4 regions of the Halomonas sp. GT genome follow, and region 1 is predicted to be linked to each of the others. Evidence: predicted binding sites of a transcription regulator. Region 1 holds the regulator's gene; each other region holds the start of a gene.
The links. The regulator sigma-54, encoded in region 1, starts transcription at its own class of promoters, with help from an activator protein. The targets are predictions, from matches to a motif close to TGGCACNNNNNTTGCTNT.
Positions count from the first base shown of each region.

Region 2: a site for sigma-54 is predicted at 3,796-3,813, ahead of B6A39_RS17825 (P-II family nitrogen regulator). Genes of this name have one in related genera too.
Region 3: a site for sigma-54 is predicted at 3,970-3,987, ahead of B6A39_RS17560 (urease accessory protein UreD). Genes of this name have one in related genera too.
Region 4: a site for sigma-54 is predicted at 2,614-2,631, ahead of urtA (urea ABC transporter substrate-binding protein). Genes of this name have one in related genera too.

Region 1 is NZ_CP020562.1:2,468,345-2,475,976, reverse strand. Features, by position in the region: gene tldD (metalloprotease TldD) at 1-288, shown strand, start outside; gene yjgA (ribosome biogenesis factor YjgA) at 355-876, opposite strand; gene pmbA (metalloprotease PmbA) at 973-2,313, shown strand; gene B6A39_RS11620 (HPr family phosphocarrier protein) at 2,366-2,635, opposite strand; gene rapZ (RNase adapter RapZ) at 2,681-3,595, opposite strand; gene ptsN (PTS IIA-like nitrogen regulatory protein PtsN) at 3,670-4,140, opposite strand; gene hpf (ribosome hibernation-promoting factor, HPF/YfiA family) at 4,145-4,453, opposite strand; gene B6A39_RS11600 (RNA polymerase factor sigma-54) at 4,551-5,966, opposite strand; gene lptB (LPS export ABC transporter ATP-binding protein) at 6,072-6,797, opposite strand; gene lptA (lipopolysaccharide transport periplasmic protein LptA) at 6,876-7,379, opposite strand; gene lptC (LPS export ABC transporter periplasmic protein LptC) at 7,388-7,632, opposite strand, start outside.
Region 2 is NZ_CP020562.1:3,940,759-3,948,390, forward strand. Features, by position in the region: gene B6A39_RS17805 (LysR family transcriptional regulator) at 1-460, opposite strand, end outside; gene B6A39_RS17810 (ferredoxin--NADP reductase) at 644-1,420, shown strand; gene glnK (P-II family nitrogen regulator) at 1,549-1,887, opposite strand; gene B6A39_RS17820 (ammonium transporter) at 2,090-3,337, opposite strand; gene B6A39_RS17825 (P-II family nitrogen regulator) at 3,394-3,732, opposite strand; gene B6A39_RS17830 (accessory factor UbiK family protein) at 4,080-4,430, shown strand; gene B6A39_RS17835 (AraC family transcriptional regulator) at 4,667-5,593, shown strand; gene B6A39_RS17840 (TonB-dependent siderophore receptor) at 5,792-7,632, shown strand, end outside.
Region 3 is NZ_CP020562.1:3,881,745-3,889,376, forward strand. Features, by position in the region: gene B6A39_RS17540 (FecCD family ABC transporter permease) at 1-860, shown strand, start outside; gene B6A39_RS17545 (DUF3325 domain-containing protein) at 861-1,136, opposite strand; gene B6A39_RS17550 (PepSY-associated TM helix domain-containing protein) at 1,133-2,647, opposite strand; gene B6A39_RS17555 (hypothetical protein) at 2,667-2,948, opposite strand; gene B6A39_RS17560 (urease accessory protein UreD) at 3,046-3,930, opposite strand; gene B6A39_RS17565 (diguanylate cyclase) at 4,112-5,479, opposite strand; gene urtE (urea ABC transporter ATP-binding subunit UrtE) at 5,662-6,372, opposite strand; gene urtD (urea ABC transporter ATP-binding protein UrtD) at 6,372-7,208, opposite strand; gene urtC (urea ABC transporter permease subunit UrtC) at 7,205-7,632, opposite strand, start outside.
Region 4 is NZ_CP020562.1:3,890,673-3,898,304, forward strand. Features, by position in the region: gene urtB (urea ABC transporter permease subunit UrtB) at 1-1,039, opposite strand, end outside; gene urtA (urea ABC transporter substrate-binding protein) at 1,141-2,493, opposite strand; gene B6A39_RS17595 (tripartite tricarboxylate transporter permease) at 2,879-4,378, opposite strand; gene B6A39_RS17600 (tripartite tricarboxylate transporter TctB family protein) at 4,428-4,910, opposite strand; gene B6A39_RS17605 (Bug family tripartite tricarboxylate transporter substrate binding protein) at 5,017-6,012, opposite strand; gene B6A39_RS17610 (response regulator) at 6,195-6,926, opposite strand; gene B6A39_RS17615 (ATP-binding protein) at 6,960-7,632, opposite strand, start outside.

The DNA.
Region 1 (7,632 bases):
GTCAGCTTCGGTGGTGGTCAGGTCGATATTACATCAGGCAAGTTCGTTTTTTCAGCCAGCGAAGCCTATCTCCTTGAAGATGGCAAAATTACTGCGCCTGTCAAAGGGGCTACCTTGATTGGCAACGGTCCTGAGGCAATGGGGCGTGTTTCAATGATTGGCCATGATATGGAAATGGACACGGGTATAGGTGTGTGCGGCAAAGAGGGACAGGGTGTGCCAGTAGGCGTCGGTCAGCCCACCCTTAAGCTGGATGAGCTGACGGTCGGCGGAACCCAGTCTGCGTGACTTGATTGTCATCACTTGGTCTTTATGACCTAGTCTTTATGACCCAGTCATTAAGGCATACAGGGGTTAGAGTGCCAGGGTATCGCGTAAGTGTTTGAACAGCTTGCGCGAGCTGGTCGGCGGTTTACTTTGCTCACGCTCTTTGCGTGCATTGCGCACCAGTTGTCGTATTGCCTGACGGTCAGCGTTTGGATATTCCGCCATAAATAAATCTACAGCGCTGTCACCTTCTTCGACTAACCGGTCGCGCCATTTTTCTAGTCGGTGAAAGGCATGATCGCGCTGCTCTTTTTCCTGCTCGATAGCGTCGAAGACACCCTGTATGGCAGTAAGATCCTCTTTGCGGATAAGCTTGCCCACATATTGCATATGGCGACGGCGGCCTTCATGGGAGCGGATGCGCGAGGTTTCTTCTATAGCGCGCAACATGTCATCAGAAAGCGGAAATTTTGCGCGCTCGGCAGGTTTCATCGCGATAAGCGTTTCGCCAAGTGCTTGGAGGGCATGCATTTCTCGCTTGAGCTGAGACTTACTAGGGCGCTCTTCTTGTTCATCATTATCGAAGGGCTCGGGGCGTTGCTTAGGCATACTAGAACTCACTAATTAGTTTCGTTTGCAGCATTATATCAGGCTGCGACCACAACATTGATCCGCCAATGCGATTCAGGCGAAAAGGAGGCCAATATGGCACAAGCATTTGATGCAGCGGCCCAGCAGGTACTGTTAACGCAACGCGCTGAAGAAGCACTTGCGCTAGCAAAAAAATTAGGCGCAGATGCTGCTGAAGTCGGCGCTAGTGTAGATCAAGGCCTTGGGATAAGCGTGCGTCTTGGTGAGGTGGAAACTGTCGAACTTTCACGTGATCAAGGAATTGCCATTACGCTATATGTTGGGCAGCGCAAGGGCAGCGCCTCGTCTACCGATGCCAGCAGTGCGTCAATTAAAGCCACGGTGGAGAAGGCCCTGGCAATTGCTCGTTATACAGGTGAGGATCCTGCCGCAGGGTTAGCAGATGCGTCGCTAATGGCAACTGACCTGCCTGATCTTAAAGTACATTATCCATGGGCGTTGACGACAGACGAAGCAATCGATTTGGCGCTGGCGTGTGAGAAAGCAGGGCGTGATGTGGTGGGGATTCACCAGTCGGAAGGCGCTTCGCTATCTAGCGGTGAGGGAGTGCGAGTTTACGCTAACAGCCACGGTTTCCTCGGTACCCAGAAAGGCAGTAGTCATTCACTTTCCTGCATGCTGATTGCACAGGATGAGAAGGGGATGCAGCGCGATTACGATTATACTTCGGCTCGTAATCCTGCCATGCTTCGAGACCCTGCGGAGGTTGGCCGCGAAGCGGCGTCACGCACGCTACGTCGGTTAGGTGCTCAACGGCCGCCAACAGGCACCTTCCCGGTGCTATTCGACCCGTCACTTTCCAGCGGCCTGGTAGGTCACTTAATGGGGGCGTTGGCAGGTGGAGCGCTTTATCGCGAATCCTCTTTCTTATGTGATCGTTTAGGTAGCTCGCTATTCCCGAGCTGGTTTGGCCTGGAAGAACGGCCTATGGAGGTCGGAGCGACGGCTAGCTCGCCGTTTGATGCTGAGGGCGTTCAGACTCGCAACAATCGCTTTATTGAGCAGGGTAGCGTTGCCAGCTATATGCTGTCTGCTTACAGTGCGCGGCGCTTAGGCATGCAATCTACAGGTAATGCTGGCGGTGCGCGTAATTTACGTTTGTTAGCGCCGCTGACGCCCCGCGATGACTTGCTGAAGCAGATGGGGCGTGGCATTTGGGTGACTGAACTAATGGGGCAGGGGGTTAACGGCGTAACAGGCGACTATTCGCGAGGCGCTGCCGGCTTTTGGGTTGAAAATGGCGAAATACAGCACCCTATTGAGGAGTTCACCATTGCCAGTAATTTGAATAGCATGTTTGCGGGTTTGGTAGCTGTCGGTGATGACATTGATACCCGTGGCAGTATTCACACGGGTAGCTGGCTAATTGATGCAATGACCGTCGCTGGTAACTAACAACGGAGGTAACAGTTCAGTTAACACGTTGGCTGACGCTGTTTTACTGATGTTAGTGGTCTTCATCAAAACGTGCGTCGAACAGTGCTTCAATGGCCTCTAGTGCTTGTTCGGCGTCGTCGCCTTCCGCATGGATTCTAAGTTCAGTGCCACAGGGAGCGGCCAGCATCAATAACGACATAATGTTGGCCGCATCTGCCATTTGCTGTTGTTTGTAAACGTGAATATTGGCCGAAAACTGTTGGCCACACTTGACGAGTTTCGTCGCTGCACGAGCATGAAGGCCGCGCTGATTAGTGAGTGTTAAGGTTCTTTCTGGCACTCTGGTTCCTTTTTGCCGAGTGGGGTCGTGAAGAAAAAGCGTTGCTTATTGTGCGTTTGTTGAAGGCGAGGATGTGGAGGGCTGCTGTTCACTAAGAGTGTACTGCAAGCCTAGCTCACGATGACGGAGTTGAACCTCTCCCGCTTGTTTAACCAGCATTTGCGCCAGTTGTTCCACCATATAGACAGAGCGGTGCTGCCCGCCGGTACAGCCAATAGCAATCGTCATATAACTGCGCTGGCTATTTTGGTAAGCGGGTAGCCACTTTTCCAACCATGTCTGGATATCATTGCGCATTTCTTCTACGACGGGATATCCCTTCAGAAAGTTGATGATGTTCGCGTCACGCCCAGTGTATTGGCGCAGCGTAGGGTCCCAGTAGGGGTTTGGTAAGCAGCGCACGTCAAAGACGAGATCGGCATCAAGTGGGACACCGCGTTTATAGCCAAATGACTCTAGGGTCAGCGTTAATCTATCTTCACGCTGTTGGGCAACTTGATCCGTTATCCTGCGGCGGAGGTCATGAACCGATAGACGCGATGTGTCGATCATTAGGTCAGCAAGATCACGGATGTCGAGTAGGGTTTCTTCTTCTTTATTGATGGCCTCTTCAAGCGTCATGTCACTATCACGCGTAAGAGGGTGACGACGACGCGTAGCTGAGTATCGCTCAAGAAGAATTCTGGCATCGGTGGTTAGATAGATAACCTGGAAGTGAATGCTTTTCTGACGCAAAGATTCAAGCATTTTTGGCAGCTGCTTTAGCGCAGCTGGTAAATTACGCGCATCGATACTTACCGCTAGTTGGGGACGTGCGCCTTGCTCACGAAGCTCATCCACAAGGGAGCCGAGTAGCATGGCGGGCAAATTATCGATGGCACAATAGCCAAGATCTTCTAACGCTTGTAAGGCGATAGATTTACCGGACCCTGAACGGCCGCTAATGATCACCAGTTGCATAGAGTTTCTCTTGGCATGCCAATAAAAATGGAGGTTAACGTTAAATTAGTAGGCAGTGTCTAGCGGTGGACCATCTAGGTAACAGATTGTTCACGAATTTTTGCTGTTATAAGGTCCAATAGCTCACGCTGGCTAGCCGCTTTACGAAGCTGCTGACGTGTGTCAACGCTGTTCATGATAGACGCTACTTGCCCTAATAAGGCTAAGTGCGTGTCGTCTGCCTCTTCGGGAACTAAAAGGACGAAAACAAGATCGACGGGATCGCCATCGATAGCATCGAAATCCACGGGCTCAGCTAACTTTAAAAAACCAGCGATAGGTGAGCTGCAATGAGGGCTACGGGCGTGAGGAATAGCAACGCCGTTGCCTATTCCAGTGCTGCCCAGGCGCTCGCGACCAATCAGGCGGCTGAAGACTTCTTGGCTATCTAGGCTTGGCGTGTTTTGCGCAATAAAGGTGCTGAAAAACTCCAGCACTCTTTTTTTGCTGCCCCCGGGGACGTCATACAGCACGCGCTCCGGGGGAAGAATAGTTTCCAACGTCATTGAGTTAACGCACGCCAGCGCCTTGGGCGCGAGCTTGTGCTTTTTCCTTGTGTTTAACGAGTTGACGGTCAATTTTGTCCGCTAGTGCATCAATCGCAGCGTACATATCGTTGTCTAATGCTTCTGCGTGTAGATCGGCACCTGCAGCATGCAGGGTGCAGGCAGCTTGCTGACGCTCCTTTTCAACAGATAAGGTCACTTGTACGGTGGTGATATTGTCATAATGGCGCTCAACGCGTTCCAGCTTCTCATTTACATAGTCACGCAAGGCGTCAGTCAGATCTACGTGATGACCAGTGATATTTACTTGCATTGACGTGCTCCTTATCCATCGGACTGTTCTTCGATTGTAACCCTTTTTGCGCTATTGCAAAGCCCTTAGACAGACTTTGTTCGTTAGCACTGCTTTATTAGCGTAAACGGCGGCGTTCGCTTGAAGAGGGTATGCCCATCGACTCGCGATATTTGGCCACCGTTCGCCTTGCCACACTAATGCCACCCTCTTCCAATAGCGACACGAGGCGGCTGTCTGAGAGAGGTTTCCCGGGCGGTTCATCTTGCACCAGTTTTTTGATTCGAGCCCGGATGGCGGTGCTGGAGTGACTGTCACCGCCGTCCTGGTTACTTACTTGGCTTGAAAAGAAGTATTTGAGTTCAAACACTCCGCGCGGAGTATGAATGTATTTCTGGGTGGTGACCCTGGAAATAGTGGATTCATGCATTTCTACGGCGTCTGCGATATCGGCTAAAATCAGCGGTTTCATGGCTTCTTCGCCGTGTTCCAGAAAGCCTATCTGGCGAGCTATGATTTCTCGGCCCACCCGCAGTAGCGTATCATTTCGGCTAGAAAGGCTCTTGATGAGCCAGCGAGCTTCTTGAAGATGCTCTTTTAAAAATTGGTTATCCTGGCTCTTGTCAGCCCGTTTGATGAGGCTTGCGTAGTCAGGTTGAATGCGTAAGCGAGGCAACGCCTCTGGGTTTAGCTCCAGGTGCCATCCTTCGTGGTCATGGCGTACGACTAAATCTGGCGTTACATAGCTGTCATCGGTGTCGCCAAAGGCACTTCCTGGGCGAGGATCAAGGCTGCGGATCAAGCGAATTACGTCATCAAGCTGCTCATCATCCAGACTTAACCGCCGCTTTAGCAGACGCACATCATCTTTGCCGAGTGCTTCAAGAAATTGACGTACTAACCGCTTGGCAGGCATGAGCAGCGGTGTATCTTCGGGTAGTGAAGCGAGCTGCAGCATTAAGCATTCCCGCAGGTCGCGAGCAAACACGCCGGTTGGCTCAAACTGTTGAAGACGAAGCAAGGTTGTTTCAACCTCACGTTGGCTAAGGCCTTCATGTCCTTGGGCTTTAAGTCCTTCGCGAAGGTCATTGAGAGGCTGGGTTAAGTAGCCATTGGCATCCAGTGCATCGATAAGGCTTTCAGCAATGGCATGGTCGCGTGGCGAAAAGTCTGTCATGGCGAGTTGCCAAAGTAAGTGGCCATGCAAACTTTGGCCAGCAGCTTGCCGCTCAAAGTCAGGCCCTTCGCTGCTGACACCATGGCTGCCTAGGTCTTGGTAAGTGTCTGACCAATCGCTGTCAGTAGAGAGTTCGTTAGGAATGCTTTCAGACCATTCAGCTTCCTGGGGTTCACTAACGGCCTGTTCGCCGAACTCATCTTCCTGCTCAAGCATAGGGTTGGCATCAAGTGCCTGCTGAATTTCTTGACGGAGGTCCAGCGTTGATAGCTGTAACAGGGCAATGGCCTGCTGCAGCTGAGGTGTCATGGTCAGCTGTGTACCGATACGCAATTGAAGAGAAGCTTTCATGACCATCTGAGAACCACTCGTTAATCAGAAAGCTCCACCCTAGTGCGAGTTATGGCTTGGTGCAAGTGCAATAAGCATGCCACCAATACTATTTTTTCTGCAGGTGACTGTTTACAGGCGGAAATCAGCCCCCAAATAAACGTCTCTAACCCGCTGGTTGTTGAGAATTTCCTGAGGTGGACCACTGGCGATGATATGGCCGTCACCTACAATGTAGGCGATATCGCAAATATCTAGTGTTTCCCTGACGTTATGGTCAGTAATTAACACGCCGATATGACGTTTTTTGAGGGCTCGAATGATCGTTTTAATATCGCCCACTGAGATTGGATCAACGCCGGCAAACGGCTCATCAAGCAGGATAAAGGCAGGCTCTGTCGCGAGGGAGCGAGCAATCTCAACACGTCTACGCTCTCCGCCCGAAAGACTCATGCCGAAGTTGTCACGAATGTGTGTGATGTGGAAATCTTCCAGTAGCGACTCAAGGCGCTGCTCCCGGGCGCTACGATCGAGTTCTTTGCGAGTTTCCAGAATGGCCATGATGTTGTCAGCGACGGAAAGTTTGCGAAAAATAGAAGCTTCCTGAGGCAAGTATCCAATGCCTGCCATTGCACGTTCATGCATGGGCGCATGGGTTAAATCAAGCTCATCAATGCCAACCTTTCCAGCGTCAGACTTTACCAAACCGACGATCATATAAAACGATGTCGTTTTGCCTGCGCCATTGGGCCCCAGCAGCCCTACCACGCTGCCTTGAGATATCTCTAGATTAATATCCTTAACGACACGGCGGCGTTTATAGCTTTTGGCTAAGTGATGGGCATAAAGTGTTTTTATCGGCGCTGTTTCTGATGCTGGTTCTGAGGCTGTGGTTTGAGGTGCAGGCTCTGCGTTATTTGTCGCCACTGGGCACTCCTATTGTTCCGGCTGAAGAGTCATGCGGATACGTTGTGGTTCACCACCACTAACATCGGAACGTGCCTGAACCACACCTTGGTCGATAAAATACTCTAATCGCCCACCTTCAAAACGGTCTGCTTGCTGAGTCAGTTCCGCTTGGTCAATTAGCTCTACCCGACGCTCGGCAACATGATAAATAATGCGCTTCGCCCAGCCTTCCATTGGGCTTGCTTGGTCTTCGAGCTGGTTGCGTATATAGGCGCGTCCACCGGTTGCAACAGCGCGCGATAGTTCGCCAGCATCGTTGCGTTGAATCTCCACGCGATCGCCGCGCAGCTGCATATTGCCCTGCCGAATATCGACGTTGCCAGAATACACAGCGGTGCCTGCTCGTTGATCGAGATCTAAACGGTCAGCCTCTACTTCTACGGGGGCTTGGCTTTGCGCCATAACCGGTAGCGCTGCCGCTGAAATGGGTAGCGCAATGACGAAGAGTGCCGTGCGAATAAGAGCGTTCATCGCGACTCCTACTGAGAACGAGTGGCAGGCGGGTGAACGCCGCGCACGTTATTGGTTAAGCGGATCTGGCTATCATCCAGCCATACATCCATACGTGTAGCGTCTATGCGCTGTGGCGGTTGCTGAAGTATGGTTTCGGCATCGCTCCAAGCATGACGGGTGATGCCATCATAATGTAGTAACTCTGTATTCAACTGCCAGCCTTCATCAGGTGCAAGTAATTGGGCTGAGCCAGCTAAAGTGAGTGCCTGCG
Region 2 (7,632 bases), 1.5 Mb from region 1:
TATCGTCGTCGCACTGCCCTTCAATCAGCCCTAAATCAAGCGAGTGCTGGCGTACACTCTCAATGATGTGACGCGTGTTACGCACCGCTAGCCGCACCCGACTGCCGGGGTAGCGCTGCATGAAATCGCTGATCAACAGAGTTGCTAGATAGTTGCCAATGGTTAGCGTTGCGCCCACATCTAATGCGCCTACGCCCTGCTGGCCGCGCAACAGTTCCTCAACCTCTTCGGCCCTGTCCAGCAGGGCTACCGCTTTTGGCAACAGTTGAAAGCCCAATGCATTAAGCTTCAGCCGTTTTCCCATGCGGTCGAGAAGCTGGCAGTCAAATTGACGTTCAAGCTCCGCTAGCGACGTACTGGTAGCAGATTGGGACATGGCAAGGGCACGCGCCGCCTGGGAAACACTTTCGTGCTGGGCGACGGCCACAAAGACTTCCAACTGGCGCAGGGTGTAATGCATAGAGACAACCTATCTTGTTTCAGCGGCATATCTATTTTTTAGATAAGTGTTATCAGTATAATTTGCTTAACAGATATATCCCGGTTTATTTAGAATTAGCAGCAACATATTTAGCCATCTTTTATGCTTTTTTAGAATATGGCAGACGAGGCTTAGGCCACTCTGCCCATTGGAGGAGTTAGCATGAGCAAGTTTGCCCTGGAAGAAGTCCTCAGCGTTCACCACTGGAACGACACCCTGTTCAGCTTCCGCACCACTCGCGAGCGTAGCCTACGCTTCAAAAATGGTCAGTTTGTGATGATTGGTCTGGAAGTGAACGGCAAGCCGTTAATGCGTGCTTACTCCATTGCCAGCCCCAACTATGAAGACCATCTGGAATTTTTCAGCATCAAAGTACCCGATGGCCCGCTCACTTCGCGCTTGCAGCACCTTCAAGTTGGCGACCAAATTATGGTCAGCCGCAAGCCTACGGGCACGCTGGTATGCGATGACTTACTTCCAGGCCGAAACCTTTACATGCTTTCCACCGGAACGGGCCTTGCACCGTTCATGAGCCTGATCCAAGACCCAGAAGTGTACGAGCGCTTTGAAAAAGTGGTGCTGGTGCATGGCGTGCGCGAAGTATCTGAACTTGCCTATGCCGACTTCATTACCAAAGAACTGCCTGCTCACGAATATTTAGGCGAAGAAATTGCCGAGAAGCTGGTGTACTACCCCACGGTCACCCGTGAAGAATTCCACACAATGGGACGCCTGACCGATCACATTCGCAGCGGCAAGCTGTTTGAAGATACCGGTCTTCCGCCGATTGATCCGCGCCAAGACCGCGCGATGATTTGCGGCAGCCCCGCCATGCTCGACGACACGAGCGCACTATTGGACGAACTGGGCCTGAATATTTCCCCGCGGATGGGCGAGCCGGGTGATTACGTAATTGAGCGAGCCTTTGTTGAAAAGTAAGGAGTGAAGAGTAATAAATAGAAGGCAGGGAAAGTGTTTGCCAACAAGTAAGAAAACGCAACGCCCCTCTAAGCAGACCGCTTAACGGGGCGTTTTGGTAACTTTTAGGGAGTGAACACCCGTCGCGATTAAACCGCGTCTTTACCGGTTTCACCGGTACGAATACGGATCACCTGCTCCAGCGGCATAACAAAGATTTTGCCATCGCCGATTTTGCCTGTATTGGCAACCTGCGTGATGGCATCAATAACCTGTTCTGCCATATCATCATCTACCGCAACTTCTAGCTTTACTTTGGGCAGGAAATCCACCACGTACTCTGCACCACGATATAGCTCTGTGTGACCTTTCTGACGGCCAAAGCCCTTCACTTCCGTTACCGTAATGCCCTGCACGCCGATATCAGAGAGCGATTCGCGTACGTCATCAAGCTTAAACGGCTTGATAATGGCTGAGATCAATTTCATTGCGACATCCTCTAGCTTGGTGGCCTTTTATTAAAGGTTGGCGGGACACTGCTGTTAGCCAAGCCCGTTAGCGTTAAGCATACACCGCTACAGGCAGAGAATAAAAAATCAACGCCAATGGATTGTAAGAATGCACTAAGGCAAAAAGGCCTCCCGATAGGGAGGCCAAAAGAGCACGCCAGCTCATTTAATTAGCGTAAGCTTATTTCTTAACGCTAAATTCGGGATAGGCTTCAAGACCGCACTCAGCAATATCGACACCTTCATACTCTTCTTCTTCGCTGACGCGGATGCCCATGATGGCTTTCAGCACCAACCATACCACCAGGCTCGCGACGAATACCCAGCCAAAGATACCAACAATACCGATCAGCTGTGCGCCGAAAGAAGCGTCGCCATTGGTCAACGGTACCGCAAGCACGCCCCAGATACCCACCACACCGTGTACCGAGATCGCACCGACCGGATCATCAAGCTTCAGTTTGTCCAGCGTGACGATCGCAGCGACAACGATCAAGCCACCCACAGCCCCAATCACCGCAGCGCCCAGCGCAGAGGGTGAAAGAGGATCGGCAGTAATCGCGACAAGACCAGCCAGTGCACCGTTAAGTGCCATGGTAAGATCCGCTTTACGGAACCACAGTTTGGCAAGAATCAGTGCGGCAAGCACGCCACCAGCAGCGGCCGCATTGGTGTTAACAAACACCTGAGCAACGTTGTTGGCAGAGCTGATGTCGGACATTTTCAACTCAGAGCCACCGTTGAAACCGAACCAACCCATCCAAAGAATGAAGGTACCCAGTGTGGCCAGCGGCATGTTGGCGCCTGGAATCGCATGGATAGACCCATCTTTACCGTACTTACCTTTACGTGGGCCAAGCACCAATACACCCGCTAAGGCAGCCGCGGCACCTGCTAAGTGAACAATCCCAGAACCCGCGTAATCGGAATAACCGACTTCAGACAACCAACCGCCGCCCCATGTCCAGTAGCCAGACACTGGATAAATAAAGGCTGTCATCACCACCGCGAAGGCCAGGAATGCCCACAGCTTCATGCGCTCAGCAACCGCACCAGACACAATCGACATGGCAGTTGCCACGAACACTACCTGGAAGAAAAAGTCAGAGCGCATTGAGTAGTAAGGCGCATCATCACCGCCTGCAGTCACTGCATCCACGCTGTTTTCAGCGCCGATTAAGAAACCAAGGTTGGGTAAGAAGCCACCTGCGCTGCTGGAATACATGATGTAGTAACCCACCAGCAAGTACATGGTGCAGGCAATTGCAAACAGCGCGATATTTTTGGTCAGGATTTCGGCGGTGTTTTTTGACCGAACCAAGCCAGCTTCAAGCATTGAGAAGCCAGCGGCCATCCACATTACGAGCACGCCGCAAATCAAGAAGTAAAACGTATCGAGCGCATAGCTCAAATCAGCTAACTCATTCATGAGGTGTTCCCCGTTGTATTAAGAGAAGTTATACGTAAAAGGCAGGCCGGAAAGCGTTACACGGCGTCAGCGCCCCGCTCACCAGTACGAATACGGATCACATCTTCTAATGGCGTTACAAACACCTTGCCATCGCCGATCTTGCCGCTGTTGGCCGCGCTGCAAATAGCATCAAGAACGCTTTCCAGGCGCGCATCATCGACAGCAACTTCTACTTTTACTTTGGGTAGAAAATCGACAACATACTCTGCCCCACGATACAGCTCGGTATGCCCCTTCTGACGACCGAAGCCTTTAACTTCAGTCACCGTGATGCCCTGAACGCCGTTGTCGGCGAGCGCTTCACGAACGTCGTCAAGTTTGAATGGCTTGATGATAGCGGTGATGAGTTTCATCCCGGATCTCCCCTGCTGGATTAGGTAGCGGCAGCGCCGCCCGAGTTAACTACTTATCTCGTTAATGCGCATACCGTGCCACCCAACTTTTTTTTCTTATAAGTCAGCAGGTTGTTTTATAAAAATTAAGATTGCTCGGTGGCAAGGAAGACTTAGCAGCAGCCACCACGACCTGCTTGCACCATAAAAGAACATTAATAAAAACGAGGTGCTTCATTTCGATGCACTGCGTCGATAAAAAGAGGCCAGACGCTAATTTTCAAACGATACATGCGTATCGACGGCGGGTTGCGTATCCTTATTAGCAAGCAGTGCACATTTATGCGTAGTCATTTAAGGAGAGAGCGATGGCGCCTCAAGATCGCATTAGCCGTTTAGCCCAGCAAATTGGGGATCGTTTGCAGAACGCGTCCCAAGCCCCGGAAGATATTCAAAAAGGCGTACAGCAGGTAGTGCGTGGTGCCTTTGACAGGCTAGAGCTGGTGTCACGGGAAGACTTTGATATTTTGATGGATGTATTACAACGCACCCGTTCCCGCGTTGAAGCCCTGGAGCGCCAAGTGGCCAGCCTTGAGGCAGCGGTGGAAGCCTCTACCTCAACAAGCAGCACCCCGGTTGAAGCAGAAGCGCCACCAACGCCCACTAAGCCCCACAGCGCTCAAACTGAAAACACCCAGCCGCCTAAAGCGGATACCTGAGCGTAAGCGACATTCTGTTGCCAGCGGCAAGCAATTCTCCTTGCCGCTGACTCTTCCTGTTAATAATAATCACTATCATTGACATTCGGTATGATGGTGATATCTTGCCTGTACGATAATTTTTTACCTCTTTTGAGCACCAATAAAGGGCAGCCATACAAAGCAGTCCCACATTGAAACTCATATTGAATAGGTAACTGCACCAAGCTGCCCTCACCGCGATTACTATCACCACGATGCCACAGCAGCAACGCGCTTCAACGCCTGAAATCACGTCACAAGCACTTGTGCAGCTTGGCCAGCGCTTTGGGATTCACTACCGTATTGAAGACTCACCTAGTCCTCTTGGCCCGGTAGCATTAGGTCATGTTCACGATGTAAGTCTTTCGCAGGCTCTCCATCTAACGCTTTCTGATCTACAGGTGGAACGCACTTACACCTCTACTTCCTATCAGAGTGTGCCCTGGTTTATCAGCGTTATTTTGGAAGGCGAGATCAGTGCTCAACTAGGTGAGACGCCCTACCGATTAAAGGCAGGCGATGGGTTTTGTGCGCATTTTGATGCCCAGCACCCAATCATCGTTCGCCAGCCTGCCCAGCCACGTTTGCGCACCGTCAACTTAGCGGTATTGGCGACGGCACCACTTGCGCTACCGATACCGCCACACAGCCCGCAGTTTCAAGTATGGCAGTTACCTACTGCACTACGGAAAACGCTTTGCACCACCATCGATCAACCGCCCACCGCTTGGCGTCAATCATTATTATGGCAAGGGCTGGCGCTGCAACTCCTGGGGCTTGGGCTACCGGAACAGCGCCAGCAACAGCCTAAATCGCCCAAGCTTTCCCAGCGTGACCAACGCTGCATCACCGCGTTGCATCAGAAAATCGCGGAGCACCCCGAACAGCGTTATCACCTGCAAACATTGGCCAAAGAAGCGGCCATGAGCCCCAGCAGCCTGCGTCAGAAATTTCACTCTTATTATGGCTGCTCAATTTTTGAACACCTGCGCGCTTCCCGACTGCAAAAAGCTTACCGCGATTTAGAAAAGGGCTTTAGTGTGCAACAGGCTGCCCATGCATGCGGCTATCGCCATGCCAGCAACTTTGCCACGGCCTTCAAGCGCCAGTTTGGTATGACACCTCACAGCATGCAGAAGTAACCACCTTGGTGTTACTTCTGCATGCTTAGCCACTGCTGGACGAACACCAGTTGCTGTCATCTATTACAACGAGTTCCCTCCTTCCGCGGCATTTGGCAGGACGCATAACTAGTTTGGCATTGCGCATACCTTTGAAGACTCTCAAAAAGTAATAATTCTCATTACTTATTTTGCTTCCTCGGCCTACAGGAACTCCTTATGTCGTCACCACAACGCCGCTTTCTCCTGTCACCCCTTAGTAGTGCAATGCTGATAGCCTTTACCGCCACGCCGGCCTTTGCTCAGCAGGCTTCCGAGCTAGCAACCGTCACCGTGACTGCCCAGCAGGCGGCTACCAAAGTTACCACCCCTTTTATCGAAACACCTCAAAGCGTTTCTACCATCACTCGTGAACAAATGGATCACCGTGGGGTGAGCACCGTTCAGCGCGCCACTAACTACACTCCCGGCGTGTACAGCAATCAGGTCGGCGCTTCCAATCGTTTCGATTACCTAGTATTGCGCGGGTTTTCTGACGGCAGTTTGAGCAATACCTTCTTAGATGGCTTAAAGGTCATGGGTGATGCCAACTCCCATAGCAGTATGCGCATCGATCCGTGGTTCTTAGAGAGTATTGAAGTCGTTCGCGGGCCTGCCTCGGTGCTCTATGGTCGCGCGTCACCTGGCGGAGTGGTGGCGCTAAATAGCAAGCGCCCTGAATTTGAACAAGGCGGTGAGCTACGCTTTCGAGTAGGCAATAATAACCAGCGCAGTGCCGCTTTTGACCTCACTGGGCCAATTGGCGCAGAGCAGCGAGTGGCCTTTCGCCTGACCGGTATTGCCAGTACCGCCGACACCCAGTTTGGCCCCGCCGAAGAAGAGCGCTATGCCATTGCGCCCCGGCTAACCTGGGATATCACCGATGACACCAGCCTAACGGTCGAGGCTTACCTGCAAGATGAGCCAGAAGGCGGCTACCACTCTGGTGTGCCCTATGAAGGAGCGGTAGTACCCAGAAATGGCAAGAAGATCAGTAACAACTTTTTTGATGGCGAAGCCGACTATAACGCCTACGAGCGTACTCAGCGCATGGCTGGCTATACCCTGGAACATCGCTTTAATGACGACGTAACGGGCCGCCAGCTACTCCGTTATCTCAATTCCGATGTGGTGCTTAACCAAGTCTATGGCTATGGCTGGACGTCAGCTACCTCTGACGAATTAACTCGCTACTATTCTGTCAGCGATGAATCTTTAGAAGCCTGGACTATCGACAACCAGCTTGAAGCTACCATCAGCAGCGGCTTTATGGACCACACCCTGCTTGCTGGGGTCGATTACCAACAGCGGGAAAATGACGTGTCATGGCCTTCTGGGTACTTTCCCCCCATCAATGCCTTTAATCCCAACTATGGTAGCGGCCCGATTGAATTTTACGCACCTACCCGTGAACGTCATGAGATCGACCAAACGGGTGTTTATCTACAGGATCAAATCGCCGTCGATAACTGGCGCTTCACGCTAGGCGGCCGCTACGACTGGGTGAATATCGACAATACCAACCGCGATAGCGGTGACACCAGCTCACTTAGCGATACCCAGTTCAGTGGCCGCGCCGGTATGGTATATCTGTTCGATAACGGTGTAGCGCCCTATGCTAGCTATTCCACCGCTTTCACGCCTACCAGTTTTGTAGATGAAAACGGCAACTTATTAGCGCCGATGGAAGGTGAGCAGTGGGAAGCTGGCCTAAAATTCCAGCCTAACGGCAGTGCTAGCCAATTCAGCGCGGCACTGTTCCATATCAGCCAAGAGAATGTCGCGACCAAAGAACAGCCCTCCGACCCTTATCGCGCGGTAGGTGAAATTGAATCACAGGGGGTGGAGTTAGAAGCACAAACCCAGCTAACGGATACCCTCTCGGTTCAGGCAGGCTATAGCTTCACCGACATCACCTACGCCAAAAGCGATGATGGCAATCAGGGCAACAATGCGATCTATTCGCCGCGCCATCAAGTGCAGCTGTGGGGTCAATACGCCGTCAACGATGGCTGGCTGAA
Region 3 (7,632 bases), 1.4 Mb from region 1:
TCCAAGGTAATGCGACACCGTTTGAACAGTGGCAGGCGTTTACGCTGCGCTTACCCCGGGCATTCGTCGCGCTGTGTGCTGGGTTTGCGCTAGGCGTATCGGGTGCCCTGTTTCAAGGCATCACCCGTAACCCATTAGGCAGTCCCGACATTATCGGCCTTACCGCCAGCGCTAGCCTCGGAGCACTGCTGGCAAGCAGTTGGCTGACGGGCATTGTCTCTACCACGATGGGGGCCGCACTGGGTGCGATCATCGGCACGCTAGCGGTCTATAGCGGCTCTGGGCACGGCTTTCGCCACCCCTCTTCAATGATTATTGCTGGCATCGCTATCAATGCCTTAGCCCTAGCAGGCGTGCAGCTAAATTTGACGTGGCTGGGCCAAGAGCAAGCGCGAGATGCGATGATTTGGCTTAGCGGTAGCTTAGCAGGACGCCAGTGGCACGACCTTTGGCCAATGCTTAGCCTGTGCTTGCTGTTACTGCCCGGTATTGTGCTGATAGCGCCCCGGCTGCGCCTTATGGCACTTGGCGATCCAGTCGCCAAAAACCTCGGCGTTAACTTGGCAGCATCACGCTTATTAAGTGCCGTAATGGGGGCTTTTCTTGCGGGTGGCGCGGTTGCGACGGTAGGGCCGATTGCGTTTGTATCCCTTGCCGCGCCCCAGTTGGCGTTACGCCTTTGGCGAAAACCCGGGCCTCTCCCCTTAGCGGCAGGTGTGGTCGGCGCCCTACTGCTATTAGCGGCAGACTTAGCGGCTCAGTACTCATTGCCTTCTGGGGCGTTACCCGTCGGTGTTTTAACGGCTGGGCTGGGCGGTGTCTATTTGGTTTATTTATTAAATCGCCAGCGGCGGGGGTAATTACGGCTGCTGGCGGAAACGCTCAAACATCGCCAGACCAAGAAATACCACTCCCGCCGAGATGCTTAGGCAACCAAGCCATAGCGTTATTGCCAGCCCTGTGCTCCAGGTTTCCATTGCCAACCAAAGCGGCCAACCAAGTATCGCGCTGCCCGCCCAGAACCAAGGTTTTTGTTGAGCAGGCTTAAGGCCACAACGGCGTCGATGGCGGCTATCCGATAGCGCAATTAATGCAAAACCCAGCGTACAGAGTGCCAGAATCGTGAGGAGCATCATGACGCCACCTGAATAGTCTGCACACGGGTGCTCGCTTTTTTAGCGGCTCGTCTCATTTGCCATACGATGATCAGCGCGCTGACCAAGCAGATCAGGTCAACGCTAACACGCTGCCAGTTACCTGCAACAAGATCACCTAAAACACGATAGGAAGGAACCAAGAGATTCAGTATTGGCAAGCAAAGCAACAAGATAACGGTCAGTGTTAACTGCTCCCGCCATGCCTGCGAGGCCGAGCGCCTGAAGACAGCGTGTAGCAACGCGAGCAGCCAGGCGGCAAAGAAAAAATGAATTTCCCATTGGGCACGCCCACTAAGCGCCACCGGTAAAAGTCGGTTGCTGGCTAAAAAGACCAACACGGCAATCGGCATGCCCGCCAGCGTCGCTATGTTAAGCCGCTCGACACACCAGATCCCCACCACACTGCCCTTCTTGTGCTTACGCTTTGACGTCCATAGCAATAGTCCGGTTGCCACCATGCCACACCCAGCAGCGCCCAACGCAAAATAGATCCAGCGCATACCCCAGTCGGCAAAACGTCCTGCATGTAACCCCACCATGACGCCGTGTGCTTGTTCATCAACACGTTGCGACTGCGTTTCTGCTAACAACGCGCCCGAACTTGCCTCATAGATACGTTGTGGGCGGTGTGCGGATAACGCCTCGTAAGCACTCTGCCAAACTACGACACGCGCGCCCGCATCGCCAGGGTGGCTGACCCTCAGGGACTGCACCGGCTTGTGCCAATGCGATTCAGCATCACCGACTAGTTCACTTAGAGCATGTAACGCTGCAGGCTGCCCAGTGGCTGAGTCAGAGAGGGGAAAGGCATGCAGTTCACTGGTCGCTTGGCGACGCGCGTCAGCATCGGGAAACGCGTGTTCTACTCCCCAAGGCATATAGAGCGACATGAGCGTTATCAAGCCGGTATAGGTAATCATTAGCTGAAAAGGCAGCGTTAACACAGAAAATGCATTGTGAGCATCTAGCCAGCTACGGGCGCCCTTCTGGGGTCGGAAAGCAAAAAAATCCCGCAGAATTTTTTTATGGGTTATCACGCCGCTGATGATTGCCACGAACATCATCATGGTGGCGATACCAATGATCCAGCGACCATAAACGGCGGGGAGGTGATGCAATTGAAAATGGAATCGGTAGAAAAAATCACCCCCACGCGTTTCACGCGGGGTTACCAACGACAAAGTGGTTGGGTCAAGCACCAACTGCTCTCTCCCATCCTCCCCAAACCAAACGGCTGTCGAGACCGACATGCGCTCATTAGGAAAGGTAATCTGCCAGCTTCTCGCCGATGAGGCATGTTCAGCAAGATAGTGCTGCCAGTAATCAGCCAGACGTCGGTTATCCCACTCAGCGTTCGCGGCGACACTCGGCAGCTCGGGCTGCATCCATAACGAGATACTCTCTTTGAAGTAACTCAGTGTTCCCGTCAGAAAAACGGCAAACAGCAGCCAAGCAGCTAACAAGCCGCACCATGTGTGCAGCTGAGCCATATTACGCCTCACGCTGCGCTTAGTGGATACCATAGTTAGCCACCAATAGAAGGCCGCAAGCGGCTAGACCGATAGCCCCCCAAAGGCGAATCAAACTCGGCGCGATGAATGACCAGGTCGCCACGCCCGCCCAAATAATGAAGCTCCCCATCATGCCGATACGCAGAGACATCATGATATCTAGCGGTAAGCCAAGCGCTGCCACCGAGAACAGTGCAGCGACTATATAGCCGCCAAGCGTCGCGGCCAGGATGCGTAAGATAAGCAGCCAATACGAGGAGGGTAAAACGTTGAGCAACATGGTGCATCTCGGTGCAGGTCACAAAACAACACTTTAATGCAAAAGGTTTTCATTTGCATTAGTGGAGGTAACTTATTTAGCACCTGCTGCACAACGTTTAGGTTAACCAAATGCGCGGCGTGTGGGCGGCACGTGAGATCCAGCGCGGACGTAATAGGTGCCAGGCCTGTTCACACAGCGCCCAGGCTTCATTACGGGAGTTTCCAAGGTAGCGTAGCAGCAGAACACCATGGCGTACGGTAACTGCCCAGCGTGGGTTGTCCGGCAGCGCTTCGCGTAGTTCATCAATCGCCGCACCGGCATCTTCTAAACCAACCGCCCACAGCGTGGCTTGCACCGTGGCGCCCCCCTGCCCCCAGCGCCCGTTAAAACGCGGATGTACAGGGTCCAACGGTTGGCGTTCAAGCCACAACGGCTTGCCATCTAGGGTTAAACGAAAGTGCTGCTCAATGCGGCCTGTTACATAAGGAAGCTCACTGGCAGGGCGACCCAGCGCCATGATTTCCCAGCCCAGGCAGCGGGCGCTGCCATGCAACGCAATATGGGTTCGCTGAGTGCCTTTGGAGCCATCAAAGGCAATGGTTTCCTGGGGCAGCCATTCAAGGATGCCGCCATCATCCACGTTCAGTTCGGTATCTTGATTCCAGGCGACGCCCTGACTGTCAGCTTTATAAAGCTTGTTCGCCGCAGGCGTGGTGAGTAGCGCGTGGGCGCCACGCTCGATGTGGGCGCGAATCGTCAGTGCATCACCGCTAACCAAGCCACCGGGCGGGTGAAGCACATACACATGGCAAGCTTCTGTGCTGCCTTCTGGGTAAAACGGGCGTTGTACTCGTAGAGGTCCTTGATGACGGGCCTGCACCAACCGGGTTGTGCCCTCACGGTTAGCAAAACGAAGCGCCAGCGATGCCGCCCAGTGACGTTCGCCATCAAAGCGATGACCTGAGCCAGCAGCGGGTGTCGCAAGTTCACACAGAATCATGGGCGCTATCGCTTCCTGTTGATAAATATTTCAACTTGAAATGCAAGGAATGCGCCAAAATGGTGAAAAATGTGAATACACTGCCAAAGCGCCCGTTTTAGATGAACAACGGCACGTTCATTCTGCCCATTTCGCACCAAAAAGAGTCAATACAGCGGTAGATCGCACCGCAATTGAACATTTATGTATTTTGCACAATTACCCGATCACGCCCACCCCGCTTCGCTTGGTACAAAGCTTGATCAGCGCGCTGTATCGAACGCTGATAATCAGGATGACCGTCGTGAAGCGTAACACCTACGCTGACAGTCACGTTCAATAGTGTATCAGCGGCAGCTAGCATGGGTTCTTTGGCCACTGCGCGACGCAGGCGCTCGGCAAATAGTCGACTGCCATCTTGATCAGTATCGACCAATACAATTAAAAACTCTTCGCCGCCCATACGGAATACATAGTCACCGCCCCGAGTAGAGCGATCGAGTATACTCGCCACCTGCTGTAGCACATGATCGCCAGCATCATGACCATGGGTATCATTAATCGTCTTGAAGTGGTCTATATCTACCATGAGCAGGGCAAAGCGTTTTTCTGAATGGCGAGCAATTTCAATTTCCCGACTCAGCACCACGGACAGAAACTTACGATTCAACAAGCGCGTCAAACTATCGCGTCCCGCTTCTAGCCCCGACGCACGCTCGAGTACGTCATCTAGCAACATGAGAATAGTGCGCGCCGCATCGCGAATATCACTCAGGGCATTAAGCCGCTGGCCCATGTCATCCTGACCCAGTGCAACAAGCCACTCTTGATCGACCTGACGGATATGTCGCGAAATCGTGGTGATTTCTGGCGCGCCTTCAAAGGCATGGCAGGCTTTGTGAAAATACCACAAGCCAAATTCCGATTTGGAAAGTTTGGGCAGTGTTGCCGTTTCCTGCTGCGCGGCAACGGCAAACATTAGTGTATTTTCCCAGTTCAGTAACGCAGAGCGCTGACGCTCGCGTTCATCACCAATATTCTGGGTGAGCGCGAATAGCTTGTAGGCTTCTTCAGTGCGCGCATTACGGTCATTGGCGACGGAGTAGGCGTGGCTCATTATCTCCATGGCCATATCGATATGATCTGAGACGTAGACGCAGGCATCACCTGGCGAAAGAGGTGCTGTTAGCGTGGCGTTAATTTGTTGATAAAACGCTTTTTTTAGCTGCCTTGCCCCGTTAAGCACCAAGTTGACGGGGATATCGACGCGGGCATGCACATGCCCCACCTTCTCCTGCTGTTCTACCAAGGCGTAAAAATCGGCATGCTCAACGGCAAACATTGCCTTCAGCCAGCGCCGCATAGACGGATTTAAACGCTCTCGCACCTGATCATTGGAGAGAAAAAGCGATGCATGGGGGTCTTCCAACATTACCCCATAAAAATGATCCGCAAAGCGGTCACAGTGGTGCTCTACCAGCGTTTCCACTGCTTGGCGCAGCAATAGTGGCGTGCGCTCTAAAAGCACTTGCCATTCGTCGGCGAGCTGATATTTATCTTTATAGCGCATTGCGCACCCAATTATTATTACGAAGACAAGCCATCTTACACGCAAAATAATAGTGCCAATGCTTACTCAGCGCAGGGTTTTAATAATAAGCCCGCCATTGCCTTGAGTGAGGCAACATTGTGAATAAGGCAACGCTGTGAATAAGACAGTGGCGGACGTCAGTGAAACCAGCTGTGGATAACTTAAACGGTCAAATGCTGTTTGATCAGTTCGTTGGAAAGCTCAGCGATCTCGCCTTTGGCGACCGGTCGGCCGCGATCCATAATCACAAAGCGGTCGGCGTACTTGCGGGCAAAGGGCAGCTTCTGCTCGACCAGCAATACCGTTAAGCCATCCTCTTTGATCAGTTGGCGAATCACCTGACCGATTTGCGCCACAATATTGGGCTGAATACCTTCCCCTGGCTCATCCAAAATCAGCAGCTTGGGCTCTATCACCAGCGCACGGCCAATGGCCAGCTGCTGCTGTTGCCCACCGGACAAATCACCGCCACGGCGATGCTTCATCTCTTTTAAAACAGGGAACAGTTCATAGATACGCTCGGGAATTTTTCTCAGCCCATCACTGCGTGCTGCCAAGCCGGTGCGTAGATTTTCTTCCACGGTGAGCAGCGGAAAAATCTGCCGCCCCTGGGGGACAAAACCAATGCCCAAACGGGAACGTGCCTCAACGGCTTTCTTCGTTAGTTCAACCTGACCTTCTTTACCGTTGTGATAGCGTAGCTGGCCACTCTTTACAGCCACTTCGCCCATAATGGCTTTCATCAAGGTAGTCTTACCCACCCCGTTGCGGCCCATCACACAAGTGCACTGGCCTTCAGGCACATCGAGATCTAAATCCCACAGCGTGTGGCTTTCTCCGTAAAACTGGTTGAGTTTTTCAATCGCCAGCATTAGGCAGCCTCCTCGTCGTCCGCACCCAGATACACCTCAACCACGTTGGGGTCGCTTGAAACCTGATCCATACTGCCTTCCGCCAGCACGCTGCCTTGGTGCAACACGGTCACTTTACGGGCAATAGAACGTACAAACCCCATGTCATGCTCTACCACGACCACCGACTGCTTACCAGCGAGGCCCGTCAACAGCTCTGCGGTACGCTCCATCTCCTGTTCCGTCATCCCGGCAACGGGCTCATCCACCAGTAGCAGGCGCGGGCGCTGCATTAACAGCATGCCAATTTCCAGCCACTGCTTTTGGCCGTGGGAAAGAATCCCTGCTGGCTGGTAGCGCAGCTCGGTCAGGCCAATCGTTTCAAGTACCTCATTGATACGGTCTTTAATTTCACCCGTCATGCGGGCCGTCAGCGTGGGGAAAATACGCTTGTCGGCGGCCATCGCCAACTCCAGGTTTTCAAACACGCTCAGCGCTTCAAATACCGTAGGCTTTTGGAACTTACGACCAATCCCCAAGCTGGCGATATCCGGTTCATTCATTTGCAGTAGATTATGACGGCTACCAAACCACACGCTGCCTTCGTTGGGGCGCGTTTTGCCAGTAATGATGTCCATCATGGTCGTTTTACCGGCCCCGTTAGGGCCGATAATGCAGCGCAGTTCACCATCATCAATGGTTAGGTTTAAGTTGTTGATTGCCTTGAAGCCATCGAAGCTCACCGAGACATCTTCCATATACAGAATCGGGCCATGACGCACATCTACCGGTGAGGCCTGAGGTGCCATAAAATCAAACACCCGATCCCGCGTGGTTAGCGATTGCAGCAAGCTCATGCGGTAGCCTCCTTCGGCAAGGTCTCGGATTTTTTGCGGCGTTTTAGGTGGAGCAACAACCCCGCCACGCCTTTGGGTAGAAACACGGTGACCAAGACAAACATCGCGCCCAGGGCAAATAACCACGCATCCGGCATCACGCCAGTGAAAATTGTTTTGGCGTAGTTGACTAAGATCGCCCCGATAACCGCCCCATAAAGCGTGGCACGGCCACCCAGTGCCACCCACAGCACAATTTCAATCGAGAAAATAGGCGAGAACTCACTGGGGTTGATAATCCCTACCTGAGGAACATAAAGCGCGCCAGCCAAGCCTGCCAGCATGGCGGAAACCACGAATACAAATAGCTGGAAGCGTTCGACCCGATAGCCAATAAAACGCGTGCGGGCCTCGGCATCCCGGGTTGCCACGCACACTCGACCTA
Region 4 (7,632 bases), 1.4 Mb from region 1:
GGCTGATACCGAACGTCGCCAGTAGGGTTTCCAACGGACGGCCCTTCAGAAACTGAATAACGCCTCGCTCAATGGCAATACCCACAAGCGCAGCCACCATAAAGCCCGCGGGAATCGACAGAATTAGCGCCAGCCCTGGCTGGCCGGGCAACAGTTGCTGCATCATCCACGTGGTATAAGCACCCAGCATGATTAGCTCACCATGGGCCATATTGATAACGCCCATTACGCCGAAGGTAATGGCCAAGCCAATCGCCGCCAGCACTAACACCGAGCCAAGCGAAAGCCCAAAGTAGAGCGTTTCTAAACCACGATTAATTTTGAGATTCTGCTCAATGCTGATCAGCGCTTCATTGGCGGCATCGGCAATAATAGGGTCATCGCTATTAGCTGCCCGACTAAGCGCTACGCGAACACGTGGGTGCAAACTGCCTCGCAGCGTTTCAACGCCTTCAAGCTCGCCGCTTTCAACCTGGTAAATCGCCAGCGCCTGGGTAAGCCTACGCATTACCTCAGCATCTTCTTCCTCAGCGATAAGTTCATTGAGCGGTTCAGCCAGCTCTTCATCGACCTCACCCAGTAGTCGGCTGGCTGAAGTACGACGGCGCTCAACGTTTGGCGAATACAAATCCACTACGGCAATAGCGCTACGTAACTGATTACGCAGTGCATTGTTAATGCCAATACGATCTAAGTCACGCCGAGACATTTCTCCAAGTGGTTCACCGGTTAACGCATCTGCAACTGGCCAATCGCGACCTTGATTATCGAGCACCACCACAAAACGGCCGCCGTCAGTGCGCTGCAAGCGTCCATCCAACAATGACTGCAGCCAATCACGCGCGCGCTCGTCATCGCTTTGCAAAATAGCGATAATCGCTTCGCCTTTGGCTGGATAAGAACGCACATCTAGCGCTTCTAGTAGCTCAAGTGCCGCTGCGTCATCAGCCTCAGCGGTGCCGCTTGTTTGTGCCTGGGCGGTAACTGTGACGCTTAACAACAGCAGGCACAGCAACCCTAAGGAAAGGAAACGCCTCATGGGGTTCTTCCTTTGGTTATATTAGAAACAGTGATCTAAAAAAGGGAGGTAGCGTGCTCCCCCACCACTCAGCGTTTAACCAAGCAGCGAGGGATCATCATTTACTCAGCGAGGGCGGCTTCGGCTTCTTCCGCTGCGGTGCTACCACCACAAGAGCCGTTCACCACGTTGAAGTTGCCGCACTCCATGGGCTTGCGCCAATCGGCAATCAAATCACGTGAGCCAGGCAAGTAGTCAGACCATGCATCGCCCGCCACGGTAGAAGGCGTTTGCCAGACGATATCGAACTGACCATTGTCTTGAACTTCACCAATCAACACCGGCTTAGTGATGTGATGGTTGGGCATCATCGCCGCATAGCCACCGGAAAGATTAGGTACAGTGACACCGATAATCGCGTCTTTCACCGCATCCACGTCGGTAGTGCCTGCTTTACGCACCGCTTCCGCCCACATGTTGAAGCCAATGTAGTGCGCTTCCATGGGGTCGTTGGTGACGGCCTCTTCGTCGCCGGTGTAGTCAATCCAGGCGTCGATAAAGTCGTAGTTGTCATCAGTATCGACGCTCATGAAGTAGTTCCAGGCCGCCAAGTGGCCGACTAACGGACCCGTATCAATGCCGGTGAGTTCTTGCTCGCCTACAGAGAAGGCGATGACCGGAATATCGGCAGCATCAATGCCTTGGTTAGAGAGTTCGGTGTAAAACGGCACATTGGCATCGCCGTTAATCGTTGAGATAACAGCCGTGGGTTTACCCTCTTCACCAAAGCGGCGTATTTCTGACACGATATTCTGCCAATCTGAATGGCCGAACGGCGTGTAGTTGATCATGATGTCCTCATCAGCGATGCCATGCTCATCTTTGAGGAAAGCTTCGAGAATACGGTTGGTGGTACGCGGATAGACGTAGTCGGTACCCACCAGCGCAAAGCGCTCGATGCCGACTTCATTAATCAGATACTCAACCGCAGGAATCGCCTGCTGGTTGGGGGCGGCACCGGTATAAAAGACGTTTTCCGAGGACTCTTCACCTTCATACTGCACTGGGTAGAACAACAGGCCGTTAAGCTCTTCCACTACCGGTAGTACTGCCTTACGGGAAACGGAGGTCCAGTTGCCGAAGATCACGTCGACCTCTTCTTGCGCCAGTAGCTCTCTAGCACGCTCGGCAAATAGCGGCCAGTTAGAGGCTGGGTCGACAACAACCGCTTCAAGTTGGCGACCCAGCAAGCCACCCGCGTCGTTTTGCTGCTCAATAAGCATCTCAACGGTGTCTTTGAGAACAGTCTCACTGATCGCCATCGTGCCTGAAAGTGAGTGAAGAATACCGACCTTGATCGGATCGTCATCCTGGGCGACGGCTTGTGTACTGGCTCCCATGACGGCGGCGGTCATTAAGGCAGTAGCGAAACGGCCAACGGTATGAGGGTGTGTCTTGCGCTGCAATGTGGTCACTTGAACCTCCTTGCGCCCCTTATGACGGGGCTCGTTATTTGAGCTTCGCGGCCAAGGCTTCCCGTTATGTAACGTGGGTACGGCCATTACGGGGCTTGGTGCATCCACTAGCCCTTAGCTTTTGCAAGGTTTGCGCCACACTACAAAAAGAAACATTAAAAAATTTAAAATCAAAAGGTTGGCTTCAAAAAAAGCAGTCCCATCTTCGCCGGCCGCACTATCGTGGCGCGCCAACATCCAAAAAATGCACGCTGTTTATGCACCACAACGACACCTCGCACCAATAGGGCGCTTTCTATCTCCCACACCTATTGATCTAACCAATTTTTTCCACAAAAAAAGCGCCCTAGGAACCCCTAGGGCGCTTTACACGCATGTTTGTGTTCTATTCAGCAGTATTCAAGCGCTTAGTGCGGCGCTTTTTCAGCAACGGCAAACCAAGCGATAGCACCGCGATAACCAGTAACGACAGGGAAATTGGTTTGTCGATAAAGGTCATCCAATCACCACCGGAGATCTGCAGCGCACGGCGCATGGACTCTTCCATGATGTTGCCTAGAATGAGCGCCAAAATCAGCGGCGCGGCGGGGAAACCGAACAGGCGCATCCCTAGGCCAACCAAGCCAAAACCAAGCAGCAGTAATAAGTCGAACACGCTGAAGCTCATGCCGTAAACACCGATCATGCAGAAGATCAAAATCAGTGATAGCAGCAGCGGCTTGGGCAGATCGAGAATCTTAGCGATCAGCGGAATCAGCGGCAGATTAAGCACCAGCAGGAAGATATTGCCGATATACATACTGGCGACCACGCCCCAGAACACATCCGGGCGCTGCTCAAGCATCATCGGACCAGGATTAACGCCCATCACCAGCAATGCGCCAAGCAGTACGGCGGTGGTGCCAGACCCCGGCACACCCAAGGTTAACAGCGGTACAAACGAACCGGTGCACGCCGCATTATTTGCTGCTTCCGGCGCTGCAACACCCTTAATGTTGCCTTTACCAAAGGTATCACCGTCTTTGGCAATCCGTTTTTCCATGCTATAGCCAAGAAACGAACCAATGGTCGCACCTGCACCCGGCAGAACACCGGTAAAAAAGCCCAATACTGAACTGCGGCTAACCGGCCCGGCAATCTGCTTCACTTCACTGCGGGTCAATTTTAACGAGCCAATCGCATTGCGCGGCGCTTCTTTACCGCCACCACCCCGCAGTAACATGTAAAACACTTCGGCCAAGGCGAAGATACCCAGCGCCACTACCAGAAAGTCGATACCGTCAAGCAAGTGGGCAGAACCAAAGGTGAAGCGCTCGGTGCCGGTTTGCATATCAATCCCGATGATCGAGATCATTACCCCAATCACGGCCGCAATTAATCCTTTAACCAGTGACTTATCGGATAGCGACACAACCGCTGTTAGCCCCAGTACCATCAATGCGAAGTACTCAGCAGGGCCAAAACTCACCGCGACTTTGGAGAGCAGTGGCGCAATCAACATCAAGAAGACAACGGAGATAGTACCGCCAACAAAGGAGGAATAAGCGGCAATGGCTAGCGCCTTACCTGCCAACCCTTGCTTGGCCATCGGATAGCCGTCAAAAGAGGTCGCAACCGTTCCCGCCACGCCGGGGGCGTTAAGCAAAATAGATGAGGTGGAGCCGCCGAAAATAGCGCCGTAATACACCCCGGCCATCAAGATCAGCCCTGAAGAAGGCTCCATAGCGAAGGTAATCGGGATCATCAGCGCCAACGCGCTGATCGGCCCAAGGCCGGGCAACATACCGATAATAGTGCCAGCAAAGACACCGGCAAAGACGTAAGCGATATTAATAGGCTCAAGCGCGATGCCAAAGCCATACATTAGATTGTTAAAGGCATCCATGGGAGTGTCTCTCTTTTAAACCCGCTAACAGTGGGCAAGCGCGGCTTGGTTAAAACGGCAGCACGCCAGTGGGTAGGTAAACATCCATTACCCGCGTCATGGTCAAATACAGCGCCAACACCACTCCAAGTGATGTTGCCAGATTGACCCCATGGCGGCGGTAGCCGTAGTAAGCCGTTAGGCCAACACACAGTAGCGTCGAGGCCAGCACAAAGCCCAGCGGCACGAGCAGGAACGCGTAGGCAGCAATGGCGATGGCGGTGACGATCACCCGCGCCCAAGGCGTTAGCAACAGCGGCCCTTGGGTTTCGGCTTGATCAATCTGATCGGTACCCGCAATAGGACCAGGACGCTCAAAAAACAAGCACGCCGACAGCAATAGCAGGGAAACACCTAACACTTTTGGAAACAGATCAGAATCCACTGGACGGGGCAGCGGAAAGTTTGGAATTTGCCAGGCCATTGCCAGATAGGCAGCCGCCACTAACGCCAACACAAGCGCTAGCCATTGGTTGGTATTGAATCGAGTCATGGGAAAGCTCTCCGAAGATGTCATTGCTGTACAGCAAGACCCTTGCGGTATCAGACGGAAGATCCCGGTGGCACGCTGCCACCGGGGGAGCCTTTGGGACGAGCGCTTACTGGCGCATCAGCCCCAGGTCGGTCAACACGCTGCTGAACTGCTCTTGTTGCTCATCCAGAAAGGTAGCGAAGGCGTCGCTATCCTGGTAGGCATCAATCCAACCCAGCTGGTCGCTTGCTTCGCGCCATGCATCAGTTTCGAGCATCTCGGCGAAGAGCGTCTCGTAGTATTCAACCGCCTCTTCAGGCATTTCCGGCGCACCCATTACGCCACGCCAAATATCGAAGGTGTAGTCGTAACCCTGCTCTTGATAAGTGGGTACATCCGCCAGTCCACCGCCCAGACGCTCTTCGGAAGAAACGCCCAGTGCGCGCAGCTGGCTACCTTCGCCCAACTGCCCTACCGCTTCACCGGCACCGCCAATGACTGCCTCGATATGGCCACCCATCAGGTTAGTCATGGCGTCGCCACCCCCTGAGAAGGGAATGTAGTTGACCGAAGAGGCTTCCATCCCCGCGGCGGAAGCAAGACCAGCAACCGAGATATGATCCATCGAGCCCGGCGCACTACCACCGCCCACGCTTAAGCTAGGGTTCTCTTTAAGCGCTGTAAAAAGATCATCCAGGTTTTGATACTCGGAGTCTGCCGCTACCAAAATAATCGAATAGTCGGTATTGATGCGCGCAATCGGGGTGAAATCGGTGTGGTCGTAACGCGATGCGCCTGCCAGAGGTACCAAAATCATCGGCGGGCTGGTGGCGAAAAGTTTATGCGGATTGCCGTTATCACGGGCTACCTGAGCCCAAGCAACCGCACCGCCGCCGCCAGGCACGTTAATGGCTGCAAAGCTTTCGTCAGCCAGCTCTTCTTGCTGAATAACGCGGGACATGGTGCGCACTAGCGTGTCCCAACCGCCACCTGGGTTGGCCGGGGCAACAAATTCAATCGAGCGGCTCGGTGTCCACTCTTGGGCGTTGGCGGACGTTGTCATGGCAAGGGCTGCCATTGGTAAGGCAAGCACGGCAAAGCGCTTAAGGGGAAGCATGGTCATGGGCGTTCTCCACATTAGCTAACTATTGTTATAGATGGTTGTTGTCTACGTATCTTTGTGTGGTTACACCCTTCACATTAGAAGACCGCTACTCCTCGCGACAAGCTTATGACCATTAATGGCAAAAAGTGCTTTTTGTGCGTTTTGTTCATTTTGTTCACGACCGGTTTATAACGGCTCGTTTACAGTGATTCCAGCCATGTTGTGGAGGATTCCAGCAGCCGATAGCGCCGCTCAGGGCGGCCGACATCACCGTAACCAATTTCGGCGTTAACCGCTTGTTCAGCCACTAAGAACTCCAAATAACGCCGCGCTGTTGAACGGCTTGCGCCCATTGCCTGCGCTACCTGCATCGCTGTTTGAGAGTCATGTTCGGCTGCCAGCGAATCCACCACACGGCGCAGGGTCAAGCGGTCGATGCCTTTAGGTAACGTGCGCGTCGCTAGCCGCGGAGGTTCACCTGGTTGTAAGCGAGCAAGCACTTGATCCAGCTCGTCTTGACTCATTTCAGCTCGATTCGCCAATGCCTCTCGCTCGCGGCGAAAACGTGTCAGCATTTGCGTCATACGCGTCGCTTCAATTGGTTTAATCAGGTAATCAAAGACGCCACCACGCAACGCTTCGCTGATAGTTTCTACTTCCCGGGCGGCTGTCACCATGACGATATCCACATGTACATAGTCGCGGCGAATGGCCCATAGCAGCTCCAGACCCTCCACATCAGGCAAGTAAGCATCTAATAAGATGAGTTGAACAGCATCAGCATGCTGGGCCATCAAGGCTTTTGCTTCGTTGCCGTTACGTGCTAACCCCACCACATAAAAGCCGTCACTTTGCTCGATAAAAGCCTTGTGGATATCGGCAATGCGAAAATCGTCTTCGACGACCAAAATACCGTATTGCGTCGCAGACATAGTGTTTCCTCTTCCTGGCGTCGTTATTATGATTTAAGGCGTTGTGGCTACTTCGTCGCAAAGCGAACGATCCAGCACGGCAATAAAGCACGCGCCACCTAACTCGCTCTCTTCTAATGTCACCTCACCGCCATGCTGACGGCACAGCCGCGCGACCAGTGCTAAACCAATGCCACGATGTTTACCGGTTTTGGTAGAAAACCCATCTTGAAAGATCGATTGTGCATGCTCGCTGGGGACACCTGAGCCGTTATCCTCTACCTCAATCAACAGCTGCTCACCCAAATCCGTGAAGAAAAGACGGACTTTCGGGGTGTCTCTGCTGGGGCCATTAAGTGCGGCATGGCAGGCATTATCTAATAAGTTGCCCACAACGCTCATCATGACTTCTTGCCCAGTGACCGTCAGTGGGCATGAGAGCGAACTCTGTTCATCAATTTCCAGCGCGACGCCTAGCTCTCGGGCTCGCGTCAATTTACCCAATAAGATGCCGCTGAGTACTGCGTCAGCCACGTGACGCATTAAAAAGCTCATTTGCGCTTGAGCACGTTCGGTTTCGTGATGAATCAGCGCTAGCGCTTCATCAACGCGGTTAAGCTGCAAGAGACCAGAAATGGTGTAAAGTTTGTTGGAAAACTCATGGGCCTGGGCACGCAGCATATCCACATCACGGCTTGCTTGGGTAAGTGCCTGGGAAAGATCAATA